DNA from 2 places in the Pseudomonas sp. p1(2021b) genome. Region 2 is predicted to be linked to the other one. Evidence: riboswitches for the same ligand, from Rfam matches in the RefSeq annotation. Region 2 holds a riboswitch; the other holds the start of a gene.
The links. Region 2 has a riboswitch for cobalamin ahead of cobO (cob(I)yrinic acid a,c-diamide adenosyltransferase). Riboswitches for the same ligand answer to the same signal wherever they lie in the genome.
Positions count from the first base shown of each region.

Region 1: it holds a riboswitch for cobalamin, as region 2 does, so the genes downstream of both, K8374_RS10740 (TonB-dependent receptor) here and cobO (cob(I)yrinic acid a,c-diamide adenosyltransferase) in region 2, are expected to answer to the same signal.

Region 1 is NZ_CP083746.1:2,315,581-2,320,611, reverse strand. It holds gene lpxO (lipid A hydroxylase LpxO) at 1-569, shown strand, start outside; gene K8374_RS10750 (carboxymuconolactone decarboxylase family protein) at 651-995, shown strand; gene K8374_RS10745 (GNAT family N-acetyltransferase) at 1,053-1,622, shown strand; cobalamin riboswitch at 1,664-1,870, shown strand; gene K8374_RS10740 (TonB-dependent receptor) at 1,980-4,106, shown strand; gene cobF (precorrin-6A synthase (deacetylating)) at 4,284-5,031, opposite strand, start outside.
Region 2 is NZ_CP083746.1:1,195,461-1,200,491, forward strand. It holds gene K8374_RS05605 (ADP-ribosyltransferase) at 1-2,012, shown strand, start outside; cobalamin riboswitch at 2,064-2,288, shown strand; gene cobO (cob(I)yrinic acid a,c-diamide adenosyltransferase) at 2,408-3,019, shown strand; gene K8374_RS05615 (cobyrinate a,c-diamide synthase) at 3,016-4,311, shown strand; gene bluB (5,6-dimethylbenzimidazole synthase) at 4,308-4,958, shown strand; gene cbiB (adenosylcobinamide-phosphate synthase CbiB) at 4,955-5,031, shown strand, end outside.

The DNA.
Region 1 (5,031 bases), 1.1 Mb from region 2:
TGAAGTGGTACGGCGAGAGCCACCCTTCGGCCATGAAGCTGTGCCCCCGCACCACCGAACTGCTGCAGGGCATCGGTACGGTCAAGGCGGCCATGTTCGCCACCCTGCCGCCGGGCGCCAAGCTGGTACGTCACCGTGACCCCTATGCCGGCTCCTACCGCTACCACCTGGGCCTGGACACACCGAACGACGACGGCTGCTACATCGACGTCGATGGTCAGAAATATTCCTGGCGCGACGGTGAGGCGGTGGTGTTCGACGAGACCTACATCCACTACGCCGCCAACACCACCGAGCACAACCGCATCATTCTGTTCTGCGATGTCGAGCGCCCACTCAAGTACCGCTGGGCGACCGCCTTCAACCGCTGGTTCAGCCGCAACGTCATGGCCGCCGCCGCCGCGCCCAACGATGCCAATGACAAAACCGGCGGCATCAACCGCCTGTTCACCCGCATCTACAAGATCCGCGAACGCGGCAAGGCGATGAAGAAACGCAACCGTACCCGCTACTACCTGGAGAAGTGGGCTGTGGTCGCGGCGCTGGTGCTGTTCTTCATCTACATCTGACCCGGCTCATGAGAGGCGGGCAAGGGTAGAATCTTCGACTAGCCTGAAAGCTCCTGTTGCCAACCCTGCAAGGTGAAGACGATGAGCATGATGGACTGGGACGCCTACCGTAAGCAGTTGATGGCCGGCATCGGCGATCTCAAGCAGCTGTCCCCCGACACCGTGGCCGGCTACATGACCGCCAGCGGTGCGGGGGCCAAGACCAACCACCTCGATGCCAAGACCCGCGAGCTGATCTCCCTGGCGGTGGCCGTCACCACCCGCTGCGATGGGTGCATCGCCGTCCACTCCCAGCAGGCCGTCAAGCACGGCGCCACCCGCGAGGAAATCGCCGAAGCCCTTGGCGTGGCCGTGGCGATGAATGCGGGCGCTGCCCTGGTGTATTCGGCCCGGGTCATGGACGCTGTGGGCAAGGCCAACGATTGACCGTACCGGCGCCGCCCTGCGCGGCGGCGCCGGGCCAACCGACTCCACGGAGCTGCAATGATTCACATCCGCCCCATGACGCCAGAAGACTTCGAGCACTTCTGGCCGACCTTCCAGGCCATCGTCCAGGCCCGCCAGACCTACGCCTTCGACCCCGACCTCAGCTTCGAGCAAGCTCGCCACCTGTGGCTTTCGCTACCGCTGCGCACCCTGGTGGCCGAAGCCGACGGCCAACTGCTGGGCTCGTACTACCTCAAGGCCAACGCAGCAGGCCCCGGCAGCCATGTCGGCAACTGTGGCTACATGGTCGCCGAGGCAGCCCGCGGTCGTGGCGTGGCGCGGCTGATGTGCGAACACTCGCAGAAGCTGGCACGCCAGGAAGGCTTCCTGGCCCTGCAGTTCAACTCGGTGGTGGCCAGCAACGAAGTGGCCGTGGCGCTGTGGCACAAGCTGGGTTTCGAGACTGTCGGCCGGCTGCCCAAGGCCTACCGCCATGCCCAGCTGGGGCTGGTGGACTGCCTGGTGATGTACAAATGGCTGGCCGATGAACCGGTGGTGGAAAAGCCGCCGCTGCTGATCGGGCGCAAGAACATCGAAGCCCGCGTCTCGCGCCGTCGCGGTCGCTGACCCCTCCCCTGCGCATTTGACTCCCTCGCCAATCGATGGTCAGATGCGCGCCAGTTTCAGGTGTCCTGCGCCGCCGCGCGCAGGGTGAAACGGGAAGCCGGTGCGTCCTTTGCAGGACAAGTCCGGCGCTGCCCCCGCAACGGTAAGCGAGCGAACCCTTCGACAAACCACTGTGCCTGTGCATGGGAAGGTGAAGGCGTTCATGACCCTCGCAAGCCCGGAGACCGGCCTGAAGCTTCGTTGGCAACCCCGCGGTGGGCGGGCGCAGGCCGGTTTCGCGTGCGCCCCTGCGTGCGCGATAGGTCTCCATGCGTTGTTTCCACCGGGATCCATTCCTTCCTGCAACTGTGGAACGACATGTCCCGTACCTACAAGCTTCACACCCTGGCGGCCTGCCTGGCCGTCGCCCTGCCGGCCTGGCCCGATGAGCCCGACGGCCAGGCCCTGACACTACCCTCTACAGCGATCACCGAGGCCCTCGACCCGCAGGCCATCGACCTGGGCACCCCGACCCAGGCCGGCTCGCGCCTGGGCCTGAGCGCGCTGGAAACGCCGGCCAGCACCAGCACCATCAGCGCCGAGCAGATCCAGAGGCGTAACAACGCCACGCTCCAGGACGCCGTGACCCGCTCGCCCGGCATCACCTTCACCGGCAGCCCAGGCGACGGCAACACCGGCCTTTCGGCTCGGGGTTTCGAAGGCCAAAGCTCGGTGATGACGCTGTTCGATGGCTCACGCCTGTACAGTGGCGCAGGCACCCTGACCTTCCCGGTCGACCCATGGATGATCGAACGGGTCGAGGTGATCCGTGGGCCGGCCTCGGTGCTCTACGGCGAAGGTGCCACCGGCGCGGTGGTCAATGCGATCCCGAAGAAGCCGTTCGCCGGGCCGGTGCACAACCACCTGCGCCTGGGCTACGGCGCCTGGGACCGGCAACAGCTGGGCCTGGACAGCGGGGGCAGCCTTGGAGAGCGGCTGAGCTATCGGGTGACCCTGAACCGGCAGGCCGGCAACGGCTGGGTCGAGCGCACCGACTCGCGCAGCCTGGCCCTGAGCGCCGCCCTGCGCCTGGACGCCAGCGACGACCTGAGTTTCACTCTCGCCCACGAACGCGGCGACGCGGAACCGGCCAACTACTACGGTACCCCACTGATCGATGGACATTACCGCAGCAGCCTGCGCAAGAAGAACTACAACATCGACAATGATGTGCAGCGCTACCATGACGAGTGGACCCGCCTGAACAGCGACTGGCACCTGAGCGAAAACCTGTCGGCCAGCAACCAGCTGTACTACATCAAGAGCCGGCGACACTGGCGCAATGCCGAATCGTACACCTGGAACCCAGCCGAAGGCGTGCTCGAACGTGGTAGTTTCCTGGAGATCAAGCACAACCAGGAGCAGTTCGGCGACCGTCAGAGCTTCACCTTCGACCACACCCTGTTCGGGCTCGCCAGCAAGACCGTGATCGGCGCCGAATACAACAAGATCCGCTTCAACGTCGACAGCAACGCGCCCTACGTCGACGGCAACGTGGATGCCCTGGATCCCTGGAACCCCGCGCCAGGCCGGTTCCACAGCCATTCGCCGACACGTCCCCAGACCTTGTCCAGCACCCATACCTTCGCCACGTTCCTGGAAAACCGCACCGCGTTGAGCGAACGGTTGGCGCTGGTGACCGGTGTGCGCCGCGACCAGAACCATGTCGATCGCAATGACCTGGCGAACGGCACCCGCAGCGACCGCAGCCTGCGCGGTGGCAACTGGCGCGCCGGCCTGGTGTTCGCGGTCACGCCGGATCTGTCCCTGTATGGCCAGCACTCCACCAGCGAAGACGGCATCGGCGACCTGCTGACGCTGCGCCCGGAGCAGCGCTACGACCTGACCAAAGCCAGGCAGACCGAACTGGGCCTCAAGCAGCGCTTCTGGGATGGCCGGGGCGAATGGACCTTGGCTGCCTACCACATCGTCAAGCACAAACTGCTGGTCGCCGACCCGGTGAACCATGGCCTGCAGCAGGCCGGCCAACAGACCTCCGACGGCCTGGAAGCGTCCGTGGAGCTGGCATGGGCCAACCAATGGCAGGTCTCGGCCAACGCCTCGGTGGTACGCGCAAGGTTCGACGACTATCTCGAGCACACCGCAACCGGCATCATGGACCGCGCCGGCAACCGCCCGGCCAACGTGCCACGACGCACGGCCAACCTATGGGTGAGCAAGGGTCTGGGCCAGGATGTCGAAGCCGGCTTTGGGTTGCGTTACGTGGACCAGCGCTACGACAGCGCGGCCAACCAGGGCAGTGTTCCGGGGTATACGGTGGTCGATGGCACTATCGGCTGGCAGGTCTTGCCGGCTGTGCGCCTGGGGCTGCAGGTGAACAACCTGTTCGACCGCGAGTATGCGGCCTCCTACCTCTACACCAGCGACCAATGGCTGCTGGGCGCGCCCCGGTCGTATTTCGCCACCGTGGACTACACCTTCTGAGCCCGAAGCCAGCGCCGCCCCTGTAGGAGCGGGCTTGTCCCGCGATTAGGCCGGACCTGCCATCGCGGGTGGCGGCAAGGGCTTCGCCCTTGATCGCGGGACAAGCCCGCTCCTACAGGGATCGCGCCCGTTTCTCTCCCTGGTGCCGACGATGGAGCATGAAGGTGAAACAGCGGATCACCGCCCACGCCGCAACAGGTAGGTATCCATGATCCACCCCTTGCGCTGGCGCATTTGCTCCCGCACCTGGAGTATCTTCGCCTTGACCTGCAGCAGCGGCCCGGCGACCAGGACCTCATCCTCGGTTCCCAGGTACGCCCCCCAGTAGATCGTCAATGCCGGGTCGTCCAGGTCAGCAAAGGCACACTGCCCGTCCAGCATCACCACCACATTGTCGATCCGACCCTGCTCGGCCAGGCGCCTGCCCGGCAGCACGGTCAGCGGCTCGCCGATGCGGTTCAGCGGTACCTGATGTCGGGCGGCCAGGGCCTGTACGCTGCTGATACCCGGGATCACCTCCAGCGCAAGGGCCAAGCCGCGCTCCCGGACCAGGTCCAGCACGCGCAAGGTGCTATCGTACAGCCCAGGCTCCCCCCAGAGCAGGAACGCGCCGACATCGCCAGACCCCAGCTCGTCCTCGAGCAGACGGCCATACAAGGCCGCTCGCTGTCGGTGCCAATACTGCACCGCACCGACATAGTCCGCCGCCTGCCCATCACGCCTGGGGTCGGCCACTTGCACCAGGCGGTAGCCACCGGCCGGAACGTAGCGCTTCAGGATCATCGTGCGCAGGCGCGCCAGCTCGTCCTTGTCGGGGCCCTTGTCCAGGATGAAGAACACCGTGGCGCGTCGCAGCGCCTCCACGGCCTCGAAGGTGACCTGGCGGGGGTCGCCAGGCCCGATGCCAATCAGCAGAAGGTGTTTC
Region 2 (5,031 bases):
GCAAGCAGGCCGAGCGGGACGGGAGGCTCACGGCGCAGGATGCCAGGCAGATTCGCGCCCTCGTCTCGAGTGTGCTCGCGTCCTCGGCGCCTATTCCGACGCTGGAGCTGCTGCGCACGGTGACGGAAGAAGGGGAAACCACGCTCAGTGTCTATCGCCCGAGTGTGGGCAGGGCTTGCCTGTATATCCTGCGCCCAGCCGATGGGCGCGTGTGGCTGTACATGCCGTATGACGAGCAGGCCTTGCGCGGGTTCGCCTCGGAGCTGGCCATGGCGCGCTGGTTGCGTAGCTGGGCGGCCACGACCGAAGGCATGCAGCGGCTCAGGAGCGCGGCGATCGCTGACGCGCACCTGGGCGATGGGCCTGAAGCGACTGAGGATGCCCTGCGCCAGCTGGCCGACAGCTCCAGCGATGCCGCGGCCTTGCAGTTGCTCCGGCAATCCAGCACAGCGGGCAGTCGCAAGCTGTTCACCCAGCTGCAGGAGGATGCCAGGAGCGACATGCGCCGCAACGCCGGGTTGATGGTCGATAACCAGCAATTGCGCAAGGCCATGCTCACCGGTTATCTGGCCGCCTTCATCAAGGTCAGCGCCTTGCTGGTGCCCTTGTCGCCCGGTATCAGCCTGGCATTGCTGGCGGCGTCGGTGACCAAGGTCTGGCTGGATGTGGATGCTGCAACCCATGCACGCAGCCGTACGGCACGGCAGGATGCCCTGCGCGGCGCCATCATCGATTCGATCTTCGCCGCGTTGAACATGATCGAGCTCGGCTTCGGTGCCAGCTATGCCACCCTGGCCTATCGCGCGGCATTTCATGAAACGGGCGTATCGCTGGCTGACTGGCAACCGCTTGCCGAGCCTCAAGGTTGGCTGCAAGACCAGCAAGCCAACGAAATCCTGTATGGCCTGCCACAAGGCCGCCAGATGTTGCGCGGCATCCACTTGGGCCCCAAGGGCGAGAGTTGGATCGAACTGCAAGGCCTGCCGTATCGCGTGCGCTACAGCACCGAGCTGAACACTTGGCTCATCGTGCCCCCCGACAACCCCTTCGCCTTCGCGCCGATACGCCCCGTGCGTCTGAATGAAGCGGGCGAATGGGAGTTGCTGGGCCCGCCGCGCCTCGCGGGAGGCGCGCCAGGGGATGGGCTTGCCCAGCAGTCGTCGGCCTTTTGGGATGAGTACATGCTCACCGATGAGCAGCGCAGCGAGTTTCTGTCCGACACCGCCATGGCCCGCCAGGAAAGCCTGTTCGAGCAGCTCGACATCCCCGAGCTGGCGAGCGATGCCGAGCCGTTGGTGGACGATGAAGGGTTCGACTATATCGACCACCATGGCGCCTCCACCTACACCTACAAGCATGATGGCCGCTTCAAGAATCACCTGATCGATACCTACACCATGGATGACTCCATCAATGATTACCTGCGTCAGGGGGTGCGCAACTTCAGCTATGGAGACGAAGCCAGCTATCTCGACAAACTGGCCGACTCCCTGGAGCGACTGCCTGCCGATGCCGAGGTTCCGTTGTATCGAGGGGGGTGCGGCGAGCGCGGTACCAGTGGCGTGCACTTTCGCAGCGGGCGTTTCAGCGAAGGGGATATTCTGGTCAACACCGACCTGACGTCCTTTACCGAAAACCCCTACATCATTCGTAAGTTCTCGGCCGATCCGGACAAGCTTTCGAGTCGCGGCCTGGAGGGCGTTTTCGACGACACCTCTGTAGTGTTCGAACTGCCAGCCGGTCGCTACCGCAGCGGCAGGCAGATCGCGCCGCTCTCTGCCCATGGCTATGAAGTCGAGACGCTGTTCCTGCCGGGAACGTATTTCCAGATCGACGAAGTCTCTGAAATCGTCGGTGTCGACTATCGGTTCGTCAAGGTCAGACTCAGGCAGGTAAGCAAGCCTCAAGGCGGCCCGGTATACGACCTGCGTAGCGGTGACCCGTTCGACAGAGGCGCCTATCTCGAACGGCTGGGAGCGCCACATCTGGTAGAGCGTTTCTTCGGGCCATGATTGGGGTATCGGGGCCTCGCTTCATTTGACGCTCCCGATCCAACCCTCTAACCTTCGCGACGTGTTTCAGGTGCCCTGCCAGCCAACGCTGGGCAGGGTGAAACTGGGAAGCCGGTGGGCGCCAGCGAAGGCGCGATCCCGGCGCTGCCCCCGCAACGGTAGGTGAGTCAAAGGCCGCGCAGGGCCACTGGGGACATGCCCCGGGAAGGCGCGCGGTACAGGGGCCCAAGGCCTCGCTCACGAGCCCGGAGACCGGCCTGTCACTGCCAACGGCATCACGGAGGGTGATGCGCGGTGCACCGTGGCGCGTCTGCCACGGCTCCTGCGCGTTCTCCGGCTGCCTGCCTATCGACCTGTCGTCGCCCGTGCGCGGTGACAGCCTGCGGAGAACCCTGATGAGCGATTCCACCGAGCGCGACGAACGTCACCTGGCGCGCATGCAGCGCAAGAAGGCGATCATCGACGAACGTATCGCCAATGCCCCCAACGAATGTGGCCTGCTGCTGGTGCTCACCGGCAACGGCAAGGGCAAGAGCAGCTCGGCCTTCGGCATGCTCGCCCGCGCATTGGGCCACGGCATGCAGTGTGGCGTGGTGCAGTTCATCAAAGGGCGCAACAGCACCGGCGAAGAGCTGTTCTTCCGCCGCTTCCCCGAACAGGTGCGCTACCACGTGATGGGCGAGGGCTTTACCTGGGAAACCCAGGATCGCCAGCGCGACATCGCCGCCGCCGAAGCCGCCTGGGCGGTTTCGCGCCAGATGCTGCAGGACCCTTCGCTGCAGTTCGTGGTGCTCGATGAACTGAACATCGCCCTCAAGCACGGTTATCTTGACCTCGACCAGGTACTGGCCGATATCCAGGCGCGCCCGCCGATGCAACACGTGATCGTCACCGGCCGTGCCGCCAAGCCGGAGATGATCGAGCTGGCCGACACCGTCACCGAAATGGGCATGGTCAAGCATGCCTTCCAGGCCGGAATCCGCGCCCAGAAGGGCGTGGAGCTATGAACCAGGTCCGGCACTGCCCGGCGGTGCTGATCGCGGCACCCGCGTCAGGCCAAGGCAAGACCACGGTCACCGCCGCCCTGGCGCGCCTGCACCGCAACCTGGGCCGCAAGGTCCGGGTCTTCAAGTGCGGGCCGGACTTCCTCGACCCGATGATCCTCGAACGCGCCAGCGGCGCACCGGTGTACCAGCTCGACCTGTGGATGATCGGCGCCGAGGAAAGCCGGCGCCTGCTCTGGGAGGCGGCGGGCGAGGCCGACTTGATCCTGATCGAAGGGGTCATGGGGCTGTTCGATGGCACCCCGTCGAGCGCTGACCTGGCACGTCATTTCGGCGTGCCGGTGCTGGCGGTGATCGATGGCACCGCCATGGCCCAGACCTTCGGCGCCCTGGCCCTGGGCCTGGCGCGCTACCAGCCCGACCTGCCCTTTGCCGGGGTGCTGGCCAACCGGGTCGGCAGCCTGCGCCACGCACAATTGCTCGAAGGCAGCCTGACCGAGGGCCTACGTTGGTACGGCGGTTTATCCCGCGAGCGCGGCATCGAGCTGCCCAGCCGCCACCTGGGGCTGGTCCAGGCCAGCGAACTCAACGACCTGGACATGCGCCTGGATGCTGCCGCCGATGCCCTGGGTGCCAGCTGTGACGCCGCCTTGCCGCCACCGGTGGCGTTCGACGCACCTGTGCCTGCGGCCAGCGCCGCGACCTTGGCCGGCGTGCGTATCGGCGTCGCCCGGGACGAAGCCTTCGCCTTCACCTATGGGGCCAACCTCGACCTGCTGCGCCGGTTGGGGGCGCAACTGCTGTTCTTCTCACCGGTACATGACCTTGAGCTGCCGCCGGTCGACAGCCTCTACCTGCCCGGCGGCTACCCGGAGTTGCACCACCGCGCCCTGGCCGGCAACGCGCCGATGCTGGAGGCGATCCGCGCCCACCACGCCCAGGGCAAACCCTTGTTGGCCGAATGCGGCGGCATGCTCTACCTGCTCGACGCCCTGACCGACGTGGCCGGCGAGCGGGCTGAGCTGCTCGGCCTGCTGCCGGGCGAGGCGGTGATGCAAAAGCGCCTGGCAGCCCTGGCCCTGCAAGCGGTGGAACTGCCCGAAGGCACCTTGCGTGGCCATACCTACCATCATTCGCTGACCACGACCACGCTCGAGCCGATCGCCCGTGGGCAAAGCCCCAACGGTGGGCGTGGCAACGAGGCGGTGTATCGCATCGGCCGCCTGACTGCGTCCTACGTGCACTTCTATTTCCCCTCCAACCCCGACGCGGCGGCGGCGCTGCTGCGACCATGAGCGAGCACGCCTTCTCCGATGCCGAGCGCGCTGCGGTCTACCGCGCCATCGGCGAGCGCCGCGACATGCGCCATTTCGCTGGCGGCGAGGTGGCGCCGGAGCTGCTCGCCCGCCTGCTGGCTGCAGCCCACCAGGCCCCCAGCGTCGGCCTGATGCAGCCGTGGCGTTTCATCCGCATCAGCGAACGCACGTTGCGTGAGCGTATCCAGGCGCTGGTGGAACAGGAGCGCGAGCGTACCGCCCAAGCCTTGGGCCAGCGCTCCGATGAATTCATGAAGCTCAAAGTCGAAGGCATCCAGGACTGTGCCGAAGTGCTGGTGGCCGCGCTGATGGATCACCGCGAAGCCCACATCTTCGGCCGGCGGACCTTGCCGGAAATGGACCTGGCGTCCCTGGCCTGCGCCATCCAGAACCTGTGGCTGGCGGCCCGCGCGGAAGGCCTGGGCATGGGTTGGGTGTCGTTGTTCGACCCCCAGGCCCTGGGCGAGCTGCTGGGCATGCCGGCGGGGGCCAAGCCGGTAGCGGTGCTATGCCTGGGCCCGGTGGTGGAGTTCTACCCGGCACCGATGCTGGTGCTGGAGCAATGGGCGCAGGAGCGGCCCTTGAGTGAAATGCTCTTCGAGAACCAATGGGGAGAACGGCGATGAGCGTGGCCTTGCTGACCGTGGCCGGGGTGGCCCTGGATGCCTTGCTGGGCGAGCCCAGGCGGTGGCACCCCCT